DNA from 2 places in the Streptomyces sp. NPDC048111 genome. Region 2 is predicted to be linked to the other one. Evidence: riboswitches for the same ligand, from Rfam matches in the RefSeq annotation. Region 2 holds a riboswitch; the other holds the start of a gene.
What was found. Region 2 has a riboswitch for cobalamin ahead of ACGF3I_RS17675 (HoxN/HupN/NixA family nickel/cobalt transporter). Riboswitches for the same ligand answer to the same signal wherever they lie in the genome.
Positions count from the first base shown of each region.

Region 1: it holds a riboswitch for cobalamin, as region 2 does, so the genes downstream of both, ACGF3I_RS28245 (cobalamin biosynthesis protein) here and ACGF3I_RS17675 (HoxN/HupN/NixA family nickel/cobalt transporter) in region 2, are expected to answer to the same signal.

Region 1 is NZ_JBIDBD010000025.1:29,266-36,638, forward strand. Features, by position in the region: gene ACGF3I_RS28240 (cobyric acid synthase) at 42-1,547, opposite strand; gene ACGF3I_RS28245 (cobalamin biosynthesis protein) at 1,529-2,485, opposite strand; cobalamin riboswitch at 2,580-2,721, opposite strand; gene ACGF3I_RS28250 (hypothetical protein) at 2,832-3,056, opposite strand; gene ACGF3I_RS28255 (anion permease) at 3,088-4,338, opposite strand; gene ACGF3I_RS28260 (lysozyme) at 4,535-5,314, opposite strand; gene ACGF3I_RS28265 (class II aldolase/adducin family protein) at 5,421-6,074, shown strand; gene ACGF3I_RS28270 (alpha/beta hydrolase) at 6,228-7,355, shown strand.
Region 2 is NZ_JBIDBD010000009.1:87,110-94,482, reverse strand. Features, by position in the region: gene ACGF3I_RS17680 (ABC transporter ATP-binding protein) at 1-1,623, shown strand, start outside; gene ACGF3I_RS17675 (HoxN/HupN/NixA family nickel/cobalt transporter) at 1,674-2,783, opposite strand; cobalamin riboswitch at 2,812-3,010, opposite strand; gene ACGF3I_RS17670 (ArsR/SmtB family transcription factor) at 3,193-3,579, shown strand; gene ACGF3I_RS17665 (hypothetical protein) at 3,740-4,021, opposite strand; gene ACGF3I_RS17660 (ArsC/Spx/MgsR family protein) at 4,140-4,499, shown strand; gene ACGF3I_RS17655 (Gfo/Idh/MocA family protein) at 4,614-5,528, opposite strand; gene glnII (glutamine synthetase) at 5,805-6,836, shown strand; gene ACGF3I_RS17645 (winged helix-turn-helix domain-containing protein) at 7,207-7,373, shown strand, end outside.

The sequences.
Region 1 (7,373 bases), on a different contig from region 2:
TCCTTCGAGTAGTGCTGTACGCCGCGGGGTACGCCGGACGGTCACGGCGCCCCCGGCGGGATGAAGGGCAGCCCGGCGGGCGGGCCCTGCTCGATCAGCCGCAACAGGGCGCCGGTGTCGGCGTGTTCCTCGATCAGGTCGCCGAGCCGGTCGAGCTGCTCCTCGCGCAGCGCGCCGAACGAGGTGTCGGGCGCGGGCACGAAACGCCGGCCCGCGTCCCGCGCGACCCGCTCCAGGAACCGGCGCCGGAATCCGTCGCTCTCCAGGGAGCCGTGCCAGTGCGTGCCCCACACCGGGCCCACCCGGCAGCCGTCCAAGAAGGCTTCGCCGCCCAGGACCTGGGCCACCCCGTGGTGGATCTCGTAGCCCTCGACCCGCTCGCCGAGTGCCTCCCCGACGGGCCGCGCCAGGGTCTTGCCGGCCGCGAACCGCACCCGCAGGGGCAGCAGTCCGAGCCCGGGCACCGAGCCCGCCTTCGACTCGACCTCGTCCTCGATGTGCTCGCCGAGCAGCTGGAAGCCGCCGCAGATGCCGAGCACCGGGCGGCCCGCGGCGGCCCGGCGGGCGATCTCCGCGGCCAGGCCCCGCTCGCGCAGCCACTCCAGGGCGCGCACGGTGCCGCGGGTGCCCGGCACCACCACGAGATCGGCGTCGGTGAGCTCCTCGGGCCGGTCCACGAACCGCACGACCACACCGGGTTCGGCCGCCAGCGCGTCCACGTCGGTGAAGTTGGACATCAGCGGAACCGCGCACACCGCGACGCGCAGCACGTCCTCGCCGACCGGCGGCGCCACCACCGACTCGCGCACCGCTCCGCGCATCGACACGCGAAGGCCGTCCTCCTCGTCGATCCCGAGCCCGTGGGCGTAGGGGAGGATCCCGTAGGTGTGCCGTCCGGTGAGACCGCGCAGCATCTCGATGCCGGGTTCGAGGAGCGTCACGTCGCCGCGGAACTTGTTGACGACGTACCCCGCGACCAGCGCCTGGTCCTCGGGGCTCAGCAGGGCCGTGGTCCCGAAGAACGAGGCGAACACGCCGCCGCGGTCGATGTCGCCGACCACCACCACGGGCAGCCGCGCGGCCCGGGCGATGCCCATGTTGACGATGTCGGTGCGCCGCAGGTTGATCTCGGCCGGGCTGCCCGCCCCCTCGCAGATCACCGCGTCATAGGTGTCCCGCAGTTCGGCCAGGCAGTCGAGGACGGTGCCGAGCAGCGCCTGCTGGCGTCCGCCGTGGTAGCCGCGGGCGCTCAGCTCGCCCACCGGTCTGCCCATCAGGACGACCTGGCTGGAGCGGTCGCTGCCGGGCTTGAGCAGCACCGGGTTCATCAGCGCGGTCGGCTCCACCCGGGACGCCTGCGCCTGCATCGCCTGGGCCCGGCCGATCTCCGCGCCCTCGCGCGTCACGAACGAGTTGAGCGACATGTTCTGCCCCTTGAAGGGCGCGACCTTGACGCCCTGGCGCACCAGCCAGCGGCAGATCCCGGCCGTGACGACGCTCTTGCCCGCGTCCGAGGTCGTGCCGGCGATCAGCAGCCCGCCACCCATGTACGTCCCTTCCTCACAGCGGCCCGCGCCGCGACGGCGGTGGCCAGCGTCAGCCAGCCCACCGTGCGCGAGAGCCGCACCGCCCGTTCGATGTCCGCGACGCCGACCGCCCGCCCCGGTGCGTTCAGGACCGGCCGGTGCTCGACGCGCCCCGCGTAGGAGAGCGTGCCGCCCAGGCGCACGCCGAGGGCCCCGGCGAACGAGGCTTCCACCGGGCCCGCGTTGGGGCTCGGATGCCGGCCGGCGTCGGAGCGCCAGGCGCGTAGCGCGCCCCGGGTGTCCGGGCCGGCCAGCGCCGCCAGGACGGCGGTGAGGCGGGCGCCCGGCCAGCCCGCCACGTCGTCCAGGCGGGCCGAGGCCCAGCCGTACCGGCGGTGGCGGGGCGATTTGTGCCCGACCATCGCGTCCAGGGTGTTGACCGCGCGGAAGCCCACCAGGCCCGGCACGCCCGCGAGCGCGCCCCACACCAGGGCGCCGACGACCGCGTCCGAGGTGTTCTCGGCGACGGATTCGACGACCGCGCGCGCGACGCCGTCGGCGTCGAGGGACTGCGGGTCGCGGCCGCACAGGTGCGGCAGGCGCTCGCGGGCCACCTCGACGTCGCCGGCGGCCAGCGCGCCGCCGATGGCGCGTGCCTCGCGGCCCAGCGAGGTGCCGCCGACCACCGTCCAGGTGGCGGCGGCGGTCAGCGCGGCGGCGGCGAGCGGCCTGCCGCGCACGGCACGACGGGCGAGGGCGGCGGCGCCCGTGGCGCCGCCCGCGCACACCAGGGTGTGCAGGGCGCCCCAGCCGCGGTGGTCGCGCCACAGGAGGCGCTCGACGGCGCCGGCGGCCCGGCCGAAGGCGGCGACGGGATGGCCGCGGCGCGGATCGCCGAACAGGAGGTCGCCGAGGAGTCCGGCGGTGACGCCGTGGACGAAGACGCGATCGGCCCGCATCGTCAGCGCGCCCGGGCGTCGCGGAGGGGGCCGGAAGGTCTTGACGGGCAGGAGCGCATGGCGGTGTGTCCTCACTCAGGGTGTCCGCGCCCTGGTTCGACGTGACCGGCGGTGAGAGTTCCTGGCTCGCGGGGACGACTCCCCGGTGACAGTGGCGGGACCGCGCCGGATTCGCACCGGCTTCCTCTTCTGCCGCCGTAGCTGGCCGGTGCAGTCCACCACGCTGTGAGAACACCCGTCAACTTGCTGTTGACCTGCGGCGCGAGAGAGTGTGCGGCGTCACGGCGAACCGCCCTCGGGCCGGGGCCCAAGGGCGGTTGCGGTGGTGCGCGGTGCGGTGCGCGTGTCAGGCGACGATCAGATGGATCCCGTACGCCACGGCCGCCGCGCAGAGCGCGAAGCAGGTGTACGCCCCGGCGCGGGCCACGGCGGCGTTGCCCGCGGTGCCGGACGCCGCGGCCTCCCGCTTGGTGAGGCCGACGATGCCGAGGGTGAACAGGCCCACGAGGCCGACGGTCACCGCGAGGCTGACGCCGAAGACGGAGCCGAGAGCTGCCCAGTCGATGTGCATGAGGATTCCTTGGGTGAGCGGAGTTCCGGGGTCAGACCGCGGCCGGGGTGGGCGGGTCGACGGGGGCCGGGGCCTGGATGGTGGCCCGCAGCTCGGTCGACGCGACGGCCAGGCCGGTGGGCGGCGGGGTGACCGCGGCGATCGCGGTGGTGATGACACCGGCGGGCTCGGCCGCGGGGGCCTCGTCGGCGGTGACGTTGTGCGCGTCGACCGGCTCGCGGCGCGACAGCTTCCAGATGGTGCCCGAGCCCGCGATCAGCAGGACCGCGACGGCGGCGATGCCCCAGGTGCCCTGCTGGGTGAGGAACTCCGCGCCCGCGCCGACCAGTCCGGCGGCCGGCAGCGTCAGGATCCAGGCGACGGCCATCCGGCTCGCCGTGGACCAGCGGACCACCCCGCCCTTGCGGCCGAGGCCCGCGCCCATGACGGAGCCCGAGCAGACCTGGGTGGTGGAGAGCGAGAAGCCGATGTGCGAGGAGGCGAGGATGACGGTGGCGGCGCCGGTCTGGGCGGCGAAGCCCTGCGGCGGGCGCAGCTCGGTCAGGCCCTTGCCCAGGGTGCGGATGATGCGCCAGCCGCCGAGGTAGGTGCCCATCGCGATGGCCAGACCGGCCGAGACGATGACCCACAGCGGGGGGTTCGCGCCCGGGTGCAGCACGCCCGCGGTGACCAGGGCGAGGGTGATGATGCCCATCGTCTTCTGGGCGTCGTTGGTGCCGTGGGCGAGCGAGACGAGTCCGGCCGAGGCGATCTGGCCGGCCCGGTATCCCTTGGCGGTGGCCTTCTCGTCGGTGTTGCGGTTGATCCGGTAGGTGAGCCGGGTGGCCAGCATCGCGGCGATGCCCGCGACGACGGGGGCGGCGACCGCGGGGAGCAGCACCTTGGTGACGACGGTCGAGCCGTTGACGGACGACCAGCCGGCCGACATGACCGCGGCGCCGATGAGGCCGCCGAACAGCGCGTGCGAGGAACTGGAGGGCAGCCCGAGCAGCCAGGTCAGAAGGTTCCACAGGATGGCACCGACCAGGGCCGCGAAGATGACTTCGGTGCGGATCCCCTTCTCGTCGATGATCCCGCCGGAGATCGTCTTGGCGACCTCCACCGACAGGAACGCGCCGACCAGGTTGAGCGCGGCGGACATGGCGACCGCCGTCTTGGGCTTCAGGGCGCCGGTCGAGATGGTGGTGGCCATCGCGTTGGCGGTGTCATGGAAACCGTTCGTGAAATCGAACACGAGAGCTGTCACGATCACGATCGCGAGCAGCAGCGTGATGTGTTCCATTTACCCAGGCAATCGTTCGACGTCAGTGGCGGGACGAACGTAAGCAACCTGGGTGAACGGAAGATGAACTGGGACGGGCGCATCGGTGACCGTCGCCCCTTCTCGTTCCCGGCGGGCCGCGCGGGCCGCGCGGGCCGCTCGGGGCCGGACCCGCCGGGCCGCCGCGCGGGGCCGTGGGGGCTGCCCGCCGGGCCGGTCAGCGCCCGGTCGCGAACCGCCGCAACTGCTCAAAACTCCCATTGAAGAGATTCTGGTCACCCGGCAGGGTTCCGCGGCCGTCCTGGTGCTGCCACAGCGTCCAGTACGACCAGCCCGCGGGCAGCGGGCCCGGCGCCGGCGCGTACCGGGCGAGCCACAGGGCGTGGGTCGCGCCGAACGCCCGGCTGCGGCCCGTGCACGCGTCCCACCACGAGGTGGTCGTGTAGATCACCGGCCGGCGGCCGGTGCGCAGCCGCACCTCGTCGCTGAAGGCGGCGATCCAGGCCGTCATCGCGGCGGGCCCCAGGCCGTAGCACCGGTCGCGGCTGCCGTCCTTGGCGTCCTTGGCGTACGGGTTGTGCTCCAGGTCCACCGCGGGCGGCAGCGTGTGGCCGTCGGCCGACCAGCCGCCCCCGTTGCGCACGAAGTACTCGGCCTGCGCCCGGCCCGACGACTGCCCCGGGACCGCGAAGTGGTAGGCGCCCCGCAGCAGCCCGGCCCGCCGGGCGCCGTCGTACTGCTGCCCGAAGTAGGGATTGCGGTACGTCGTCGACTCGGTCGCCTTCACATAGACGAAGGACGCGCCCCGGCTCCTGGCCGCCGCCCAGTCGACGGCGCCCTGGTGGGAGGAGACGTCGTGCCCGGCGGGCCGGGCCGCGGCCGAGGCGGCGGGCTGCGCCGCCAGCGCCGCGCAGCCGAGGGCCGCCGCGGCGAGCGATCCCGCGAGCACGGCCCGCGCCCCCGCGCGACGCAGCGGGCGAACACGGTCGCGAGCCATCAATTCCCCCTGAAACAGCGGTGTATGGAACAAATCCCCCCGAGGCTAGTGGACGTCCACCGGCCGGACGGCGCCCGGACGGCCTGCGCCTGGCAGGATCGCCCGCATGAGCGACAACGGGGCGGCGACGGCCGCGGCATGGGCCGAACTCATCGACACCGCGCGCCGCACGGCCGCGGAGGGACTGGTCGTCGGCACCTCGGGCAATGTGTCGGTCCGGGTCGGCGACCTCGTCCTCGTCACCCCGACCGGCGTCCCCTACGACCGGCTCGGGCCCGCCGACACGGTCGCCGTCGACCTCGAAGGGCGCCAGGTGCTCGGCACCCTGCGGCCCACCAGCGAGATCCCCCTGCACCTCGCCGTCTACCGGCACACCGACGCCCGGGCCGTCGTGCACACCCACGCCGTGCACGCCACCGCCGTCTCGACGCTGGTGTCCGAACTGCCGCTGGTGCACTACATGGCGGCCGCGCTCGGCGGCCCGGTCCGCGTCGCCCCGTACGCCCTGTACGGCAGCGAGGAGCTGGCCGCGCACCTGCTGCGGGCCCTGGAGGACCGCACCGGATGCCTGCTGCAGAACCACGGCACCGTCACCTACGGCGCCTCCCTCGGCCAGGCCTACGACCGGACCGCCCAGCTGGAGTGGATGTGCCGCCTGTGGCTCACCGCCGCCGCCGTGCCCGGCCGTACCCCGTCCCTGCTCAGCCGGGACCAGCTCGACGAAGTCGCCGAGAAGCTGCGGGGGTACGGGCAGCCCTGAGACGGGAGCCGCCCCCCTCGCCTTGCCCGGCGGCCCGGGCGGGCCCGGGCCGCCGGGCCGGGAACCCGTCGGCGGGAGCCCCGCGACCGGGGCCCGCCGCTCCGATGGCCCCGCCCACTGGCACCGGGCGCCCCGCACCCCGACACTGGACCCGTGCGCCTCGCGACGAAGACGGCAGCGGCCGTCACCACACTCCTCGGCGTCGGCGCGGCAGCGGTCGTCGCCGGACGCCACGCCAGCGACGCCGCGCTCAAGGCGCCGCCCGGCCGCCCGCTGCCCACCGGCCCCCGCCTGACCGTGCACGCCACGGCCCCCGGCCGCATCACCCTGACCCGCTCGCTCGCCGCGCTGCGCCCGGGGACGTACGGCCTGGAGGGCGACGGTGTCCACGCCGTCGTGGGGGAGGTGCTGGAGAGCGCCCCGCACACCGCCGACACCGTGGTGCGCCGCCTGGAGCGGGTCACCTGCGGCGCCCCGGCCGCGGGGGACCGCGTGTGGCTCACCCCCCAGCTGCACCGCGGCACCCCCGAGACCGCCCTCGGCATCCCCTACCGGAACGTCGAGATCGCGGCCGAACTGGGGCCGCTGCCCGCCTGGTTGGTCCCCGGTGAACGTCCCACCTGGGTGATCGCCGTGCACGGCCTCGGCACGACCCGCGAACACCCCCTGAACCTGCTGGAGTTCCTGCGCCGCCAGCGGCTCACGGTGCTCTCCCTCGCCTACCGCGGCGACGAGGGAGCGCCGCGGCCGCAGGACGGGCTCGGCCACCTCGGTGACTCCGAATGGCGCGACCTCGACGCCGCGATCCGCTACGCCGTGCGCTCGGGCGCCCAGCGCGTCATCCTGCACGGCTGGTCCACCGGCGCCACCATGGCGCTGCGCGCCGCCGACCGCTCCGCACTGCGCGAACGCGTCAGCGGCCTCGTGCTCGACTCGCCGGTCCTGGACTGGGAGTTCACCGTCAAGGCCCTGGCCGCGGCCCGCCGCACCCCGGGCCCGCTGCTGCCGCTCGCGGTCCGCGCGGCCCAGGGCCGTACCGGCGTGCACGGCGACCGCCGCCACGAGACCGCCGCCGCGGTGACCCCGCGGGTGCCCACGCTGGTCTTCCACGGCCCCGACGACACCGTCGCGCCCTGGGGACCCTCGCGCGAACTGGCCGCGCGGCGACCGGAACTGGTCACCCTGCACCCGGTGCGCAGCGCGCCGCACGCCGCGATGTGGAACGCGGACCCGACCGGCTACGAAGAGACCCTGCGGCGCTTCCTCACCCCGCTCATGTGACCGGGCCCGCGCGGCGCG
Region 2 (7,373 bases):
GCGGCCGGGCTGCGGGCGCTGCTCGGGATCGTGGTGGCGAACATCTCCGGCCGGCTCTCGCCCCGGATCTCCCGCGAGGCCGAGATGCAGATGCTGGCCGCCGCCGTACGGGCCGAGCTGTCGGCGTACGACGAGCCGGGGTTCAACGACAAGCGCGAGGCCGCCGACCGGGGCGCCGAGGTGGCCCAGCAGCTCCTGACCGACTCGCAGGACCTGATGGCGTGCCTGGCCTCGCTCGTCGCGGCGGCCGGCGTGGTGACCGTACTGCACCCGGCCCTGCTGCCGCTGCTGCTGCTCGCCGCGCTCCCCCAGGGCATCGCCGGCGTACGGGCCGCGCGGGTGCACTACGAGGCGTCGCGGGCGATGAGCGCCGAGCGGCGCACCCTGAGCCTGCTGCGCTGGTTCGTGATCGACAAGGACACCGCCGACCAGCTGCGGGCCGGCACGATGGCCGACTTCCTGCTCGAACGCTACCGGGCCATCGGACGCCGGGTGGACGCCGCGACCGACCGGGCCGCTCACCAGGGCGCCCGCTACTCGGTGCTCGGCGCGCTGGCGGGCGGGCTCGCCGCGGGCGTGGTGTGGGCGGCGCTGGCCTGGCTGCTCGGCTCGGGACGGATGTCGGTGGCCTCGGCCGGCACCGCGGTGTTCGCGCTGCGTACCGTGTCCTCCTCGCTGCACGGCGCCGTCGGCTACGGCACCCGGCTGTTCCGCACCGGCCTCTACCTGGACGACTGGGCGGAGTTCATCGAGGAGGCCGGCGGCCACCGGATGGCGCGCGGCACCCTCGCCCCGCCCCCGCCCGAGGTGGTGCGGGCCGAGTCGCTCACGTACCGCTATCCCGGCAGCGAGCGGCCCGCCCTGGAGAAGGTCACGCTCCAGGTGCGCAGGGGCGAGGTGCTCGCGCTCGTGGGGGAGAACGGGTCGGGCAAGACCACCCTCAGCAAGCTGCTCACCGGGCTCTACCTGCCGAGCGAGGGCGCCGTGACCTGGGACGGCGTCGCGCTGGAGGAGTGCGATCCGCTCGCCCTGTGGCGCCGGACGGCCGTGGTGCCGCAGGACTTCGCGCACTGGCCGATGTCCGCCCGTGACAACATCACGCTCGGCCAGCCGCACGGCGGCGACGCGGCGGTGACCCGGGCGGCCGTCGCCTCCGGCGCCGCGGAGGTCGTCGACGGGCTCCGCAGCGGACTCGACACGCTGCTCGCGCGGGAGTGGTTCGGGGGCGTGGAGCTGTCCGGCGGGCAGTGGCAGCGGATCGCCATCGCCCGCGCCTTCCACCGGCCCGCCGGTCTGCTCGTGATGGACGAGCCGACGAGCGCCCTGGACGCCCGCGCCGAGCACCGCATCTTCACCGGCCTGCGGGCCGTCGCCCGCGACCGTGCGGTGGTCCTGGTGACCCACCGCCTGGCCAACGTCGCCGTCGCGGACCGCATCGTGGTGCTCGACCACGGCCGGGTCGTCCAGGAGGGCACCTTCCCCCAACTCGTCGCGCGGGAGGGCCTGTTCAGGGAGCTGTGGCTGCTGCAGAACGACCGGGGCACGAACGGGGCGAACGGCACGGGCAGCACGAGCGGCGCGGGCGGCGCGGGCGGCACGGGCGGCACGAACGGCACCGGCTGAGCCCGGGGCACCCGGTGCTCAGCCCCGCCCCGCCCCGGGGCACCCCGCGCTCACACCCGTCCCGCCGCCCACTTCTGCTCGACGTTCCCCAGCCGCCAGTACGCCAGCGCCGCCGCCCACACCACCACGAAAAGACCGACGATCACGAAGCCGACGTTGTCCAGGTCAAGGGCCGCGATCCAGCCGCTCACCGGGTCGGTGAGGTCGAACTTCTCGTGCATCACGCCGACGAGTTCGATGGTGCCGATGAAGAAGGCCACCGCGATCGACAGGCCGGTGATGGTGAGGTTGTAGTAAACCTTGCGGACCGGGTTGGAGAACGCCCACTGGTAGGCGAAGTTCATGAACGTGCCGTCGAGCGTGTCGAACAGGCTCATCCCCGCCGCGAACAGCAGCGGCAGGCACAGGATCGCGTACCAGGGCAGTCCGGCGGCGGCGCCCGTGCCGGCCATCACCATCAGGGTGACCTCGGTCGCGGTGTCGAAGCCGAGACCGAAGAGGAAGCCGAGCGGGAACATCTGGCCGGGCCGCGAGATGGACTTGGTGAAGCGGCCGAGGACGCGGTTCATGAACCCTCGTGAGTCCAGGTGCGCTTCGAGCTCCTTCTCGTCGTACGCTCCCGAGCGCATCGCACGGAACACCTTCAGGATGCCGAACAGGGCGACCAGGTTGAGCGCGGCGATGAGGTAGAGGAAGGAGCCGGACGCGGTGGTTCCGACGATGCCGAGCACCTGGTGGGCGCGGGAGTCCTCGTCCATCAGGGTGCCCGCGAGCTGGGCGCCCCCGGCGACGAGGCCGGCCATGACGACGACCACGCTGGAGTGGCCGAGCGCGAACCAGAAGCCGACGGAGACCGGCCGCTTGCCGTCGGCCATCAGCTTGCGGGTGGTGTTGTCGATGGCCGCTATGTGGTCGGCGTCGAAGGCGTGCCGCATACCGAGGGTGTACGCGGTGATGCCGAGTCCGATGCCGTACGTCTTGGTGCCCACCGCGTAGTGCGCGGGGGCGACGAGCAGGAACAGGACGCCGAAGGCGACGACGTGGAGGGCGGCTATCACCGCGAGGAGGACGGCGGTGCGGAGGGTGTCCTCGCGTCGCCAGCGGAAGGAGGGCACGGCGAGGGTGCCCGGGTCGGGGGACGTGCGAACGGGCAGGGTCATGCGGGTCACGCTCCAGCACCTCGTGGATCACTTCGTGAGATGCCGCGGCCGGTCTCCTGGCTGACGGGTGGGTGCCGTCGTCCCGGCCTTCCCGGTCAGGTGGATCCTGGCCAGTGGCGCGCTGGGGGACGACCGCTCCCCGGAACCCCGGGAAACCCGATCACAGTGGCGAGGGCCGCTCCGGTTTCGCACCGGTCTTCCCGAACACCACGGCCAGCCCACCCTAGACGCAGGGGAGTTGCCCGCACAGCTGCACAGCTGTGCAGGTATCGAAGATCACACATCACCGCCTCCCGCCCTCGCGCGGGCACGGGGAACGGCGGGAGGAAGCGGGCGGGAACCGCGGGAGGAAGCGGGCACGGACCGCACCCGGCCGGGAACCGGGGGCGGGCCCTGGAAGGATGGCCGCATGCATCTCGTCCCCGCCGACCGCGCAGGCCACCGCACCATCGACGGCCACCGGGTCTGCGAAGCCATCGCGGCCATCGGCGCCCCGGACCGGGTGCGGGCCTGGGCCGACCGGTTCGCCCTGCTCGCCGACGCCAACCGGCTCGCCCTGCTGCTCGCCCTGCACCGGGCGGGCCCGCTCGCCGTCTCCGACCTGGCGGTGGCCACCGGCATGCGCGACCCCGCCGTCTCGCAGGCGCTGCGGCTGCTGCGGGCGGCCGGGACGGTGGCCGGCGAGAAGGAGGGCCGGGTGGTGCGCTACCGCATCGTCGACGGAGCGACGGCGCGGCTGCTCGACGAGTACGGCGAGCAGGGCGGGTCGGACACATGGGACGCGCTGGACGAATAGGGCAACTGCCCCAAGTGGTTTGTCGGCAACGTCAGTTGAGGTAACCCCGGGAAGAGTTGGTCAGGGGCGTACCGCGGACGCGACGGCCCGGCCGGGGCCGGACCGCCGCTCGGCACTCCTCCTCACCCGGCGACGGACGCGAAGCCGCGCCCCGCCCGGCTCAGCGGCCGTCGTAGATGAGCGCACGCACCATGCGGCACGTCGCTTCCGAGGGCGGGTGGACGCCGATCAGCGCGGCCACCGCGCGTATCGCCCGGTCCGGCGCCTGCTCGGGCCGGTAGACGCCCGTGTCGAGCAGGGCGATGGCCAGGCGCATGGCCTTCAGACGCCGGTTGTGGGACTCGTACCACGCGCGCGGACGCCCGGCGGGCAGCGGCACCTTTCGCAGGGGCTGGAGGGACAGCTGTTTCGGGGCGTGCGAGGTGAGTACGGCAGCGGTCATGGGCATCCTCCTGGGCAGTCGGGAACCCTCACTTACTGCTTCGATTTTACTGGGGGGCACTGACAATCGCCCCTGGCCAGACCGGCTTTGGGGAGCGGGCCCGGGTACCCTGGCGGCCATGGAGATCTGGATCAACCCGGCCTGCTCGAAGTGCCGCAGCGCGGTGGACCTGCTGGACGCGGAGGGCGCCCGGTACACGGTGCGCCGCTATCTGGAGGACGTGCCCTCGCCCGACGAGATCCGCGCCGTGCTCGACCGGCTCGGCCTCGAACCGTGGGACATCACGCGTACACAGGAGGCCGACGCCAAGGAGCTCGGGGTCAAGGACTGGCCGCGGGACGCGGACGCCCGCGAGCGCTGGATCTCCGCGCTCGCCGAGCACCCCAAGCTGATCCAGCGCCCGATCATCACGGCGGACGACGGCACGGCGCTGGTGGCCCGCAGCGAAGAGGCCGTCCGCGACGCACTGTCCCGCTGAGGCGGGGCGGGGCTGGGGGGCTCGGCTGGGGGTGCGGCCCGGGGCGGCGGGGTGCGGTCCTGCCCGGGCCGCCCGGTACCGGCCGCCCGCACCGGCCCCCGCCGGCCCCGCCCCTCAGCGGCCCCGGCCCCGCCCCAACTGCGCCTCCGCGTCCGCCAGAAGCTCGGTCACCCGGGCGCCGAACCGGGCGTCGCACGGGTGCGGCACCCCCGTGCGGGCCGCTTCGAGCAGGGCGTCGATGGCGCTCGCGAACGCGTCGAGCGCACCGCCCCAGCCCGGCATGACCTCGTGGCCCGCCTCGCCCAGGAGCGACACCTCGACGCCCGCGGCGGCCGGCGGCGCGGTGAAACTCAGGTCGGCCGTGCTCGACGCGCCCGAGGCGTGCCGCAGGACCAGGTGGGCGGTGTCGCCCGGGCCCGCCGCGGCCGTCAGGCCGGTGACCTCGCCGAGCACGCCGGTCAGGACGGCCAGCGCGTGCGGGCCGACGTCCCAGAGCGCGCCCTTGTCGCCGCGCCAGGGCGAGGCCGCGTAGGGGCTGCGCTCGGCGCCCGGGGTGAACAGCGACCCGTACCAGCGGGCGTGGCCGGTGAACCAGCCGCCGGCGGCGGCCTGTCGGGCCACCCAGGCCGCGGTCTCCTCGGCGAAGCGCAGCGTGAAGAAGACGACGGAGGCGACACCGGCGCGCTCGGCCGCGTCCGCCACCTCGTGGGCGCCGGCCACCGTGGTGGCGACCGGCTTGTCCAGGAGCAGCTGGCAGCCCGCCGCGGCGGCGCGCACCGCGAGCGGGGCCTGGACGTCCGGCGGCAGGGCGAACGCGACCGCGTCGCAGTCCGCGAACAGCGCGTCCGCGTCCTCGTAGACCGCCACCCCGTGCTCGCGCGCGATCACCGCCGCCGCCTCCGGCCGCCTGCCCCACACCCCTGCGAACGCGACGCCCGGATGCCTGGCGAGCGCGGGGGCGTGGGTGGCCGCGGCCCAGGGGCCGGTGCCGAGGAGACCTATGCGAGGGGTGCTGGCGGTGTGGGTCATGGGACCAGTGTGCCCCGAGTGACGTACGGGGGCGCCGACGGCGGGACGGGGCCCGCGACGTATACGAACCGCCGAGACCTCCGGTGCCGTTCTCGGACGATCCGCACAGGAACGGGCCTCCGGGCCGCTTCCCGCGGCCCCAGGTAACACCGGGTTCACATACGGGCAACGGACGGGAAATCCCGGGGTGTGAGGCTGCGGGGCATACAGCAGCGCCGCAGCGTGGCAGCGCGCAGCACTCCCAGCTCCCGCAGCTCCCCGCAAAGGATGGCTTCCGTGACGTACAAGGCCGAGTACATCTGGATCGACGGCACCGAGCCGACCGCCAAGCTCCGTTCCAAGACGAAGATCATGGCCGGTTCGCCCGTCGCCGCCGAAGAGCTGCCCGTCTGGGGCTTCGACGGGTCCAGCACCAACCAGGCCGAGGGCCACGCATCGGACCGCGTCCTGAAGCCGGTCTTCTCCTGCCCGGACCCGATCCGCGGCGGTGCGAACGTCCTGGTGCTGTGCGAGGTCTTCGACATCGACGGCACGCCCCACGCCTCCAACACCCGTGCGCTGCTGCGCCCGGTGGCCGAGCGGTTCGCCGGCCAGGAGGCGATCTTCGGCATCGAGCAGGAGTACACCTTCTTCGACGGCGCCCGCCCGCTCGGCTTCCCCGTGGGCGGCTTCCCGGCCGCGCAGGGCGGCTACTACTGCGGCGTCGGCGCGGACGAGATCTTCGGCCGCGAGATCGTCGAGAAGCACCTCGACCACTGCCTGGCCGCGGGTCTGAGCATCTCCGGCATCAACGCCGAGGTCATGCCGGGCCAGTGGGAGTTCCAGGTCGGCCCGGTGGGCCCCCTCGAGGTCTCCGACCAGCTGTGGATCGCGCGCTGGCTGCTCTACCGCACCGCCGAGGACTTCAACGTCTCGGCCACCCTGGACCCCAAGCCGGTCAAGGGCGACTGGAACGGCGCGGGCGCGCACACCAACTTCTCCACGAAGGCGATGCGCGAGGGCTACGACGCGATCATCACCGCGTGCGAGGCGCTCGGCGAGGGCTCCAAGCCGATGGACCACGTCAAGAACTACGGCGCGGGCATCGACGACCGCCTGACCGGTCTGCACGAGACGGCGCCCTGGGACCAGTACAAGTACGGCGTCTCGGACCGCGGCGCCTCGGTGCGCATCCCCTGGCAGGTCGAGGTGGACAAGAAGGGGTACATCGAGGACCGGCGTCCCAACGCCAACGTCGACCCGTACGTGGTGACCCGCCTCATCGTCGACACCTGCTGCACCGGTCTGGAAAAGGCCGGCCAGGTCTGATCCGGAGCCCCAACTTCCGCAAGGGCGCCCGCCGTTGCCCGGCGGGCGCCCTTCGGCATGCCGGCGCCGGGGCGGGGGCGGATTCCGGTCACGCTGCGCCAGGAGTCCGTACCAGTCCGTGGGAGGGGGCTGCTGCGCCGGACGGATCGTCTGGTTGAATGGGGACATGACCAGCCTCCAGAGCCCCGCGACAGGTCGCACCGACCTCGAGCCGTTCTGGCCGTCCCGTCAGGACCACGACTTCGACCGGGTGTGTTGCCGCGCGACGAACGCGCCGGCCCTCTAACGCCTCGATCCACTCCAGGCCTTCGGCCCGCGCGCCACGACGTACGTCCCCGACGACTTCCTCGCGCGAAAGAGCTGACCCCTCATGGCGAACACCCGTACCCTCCCGACGCCCGACGCCACCACCCCCCTGCCCCTGGGCCGCAACCGGCTGCGAGCCGTGGACCGCGACGAGGTGGCCCGGCCGGCCGCCCCCCGCGTCGTCGACTTCCTGCCGCCGGGCGCCACCTGGCTGCCCGCCCCGCAGCACAC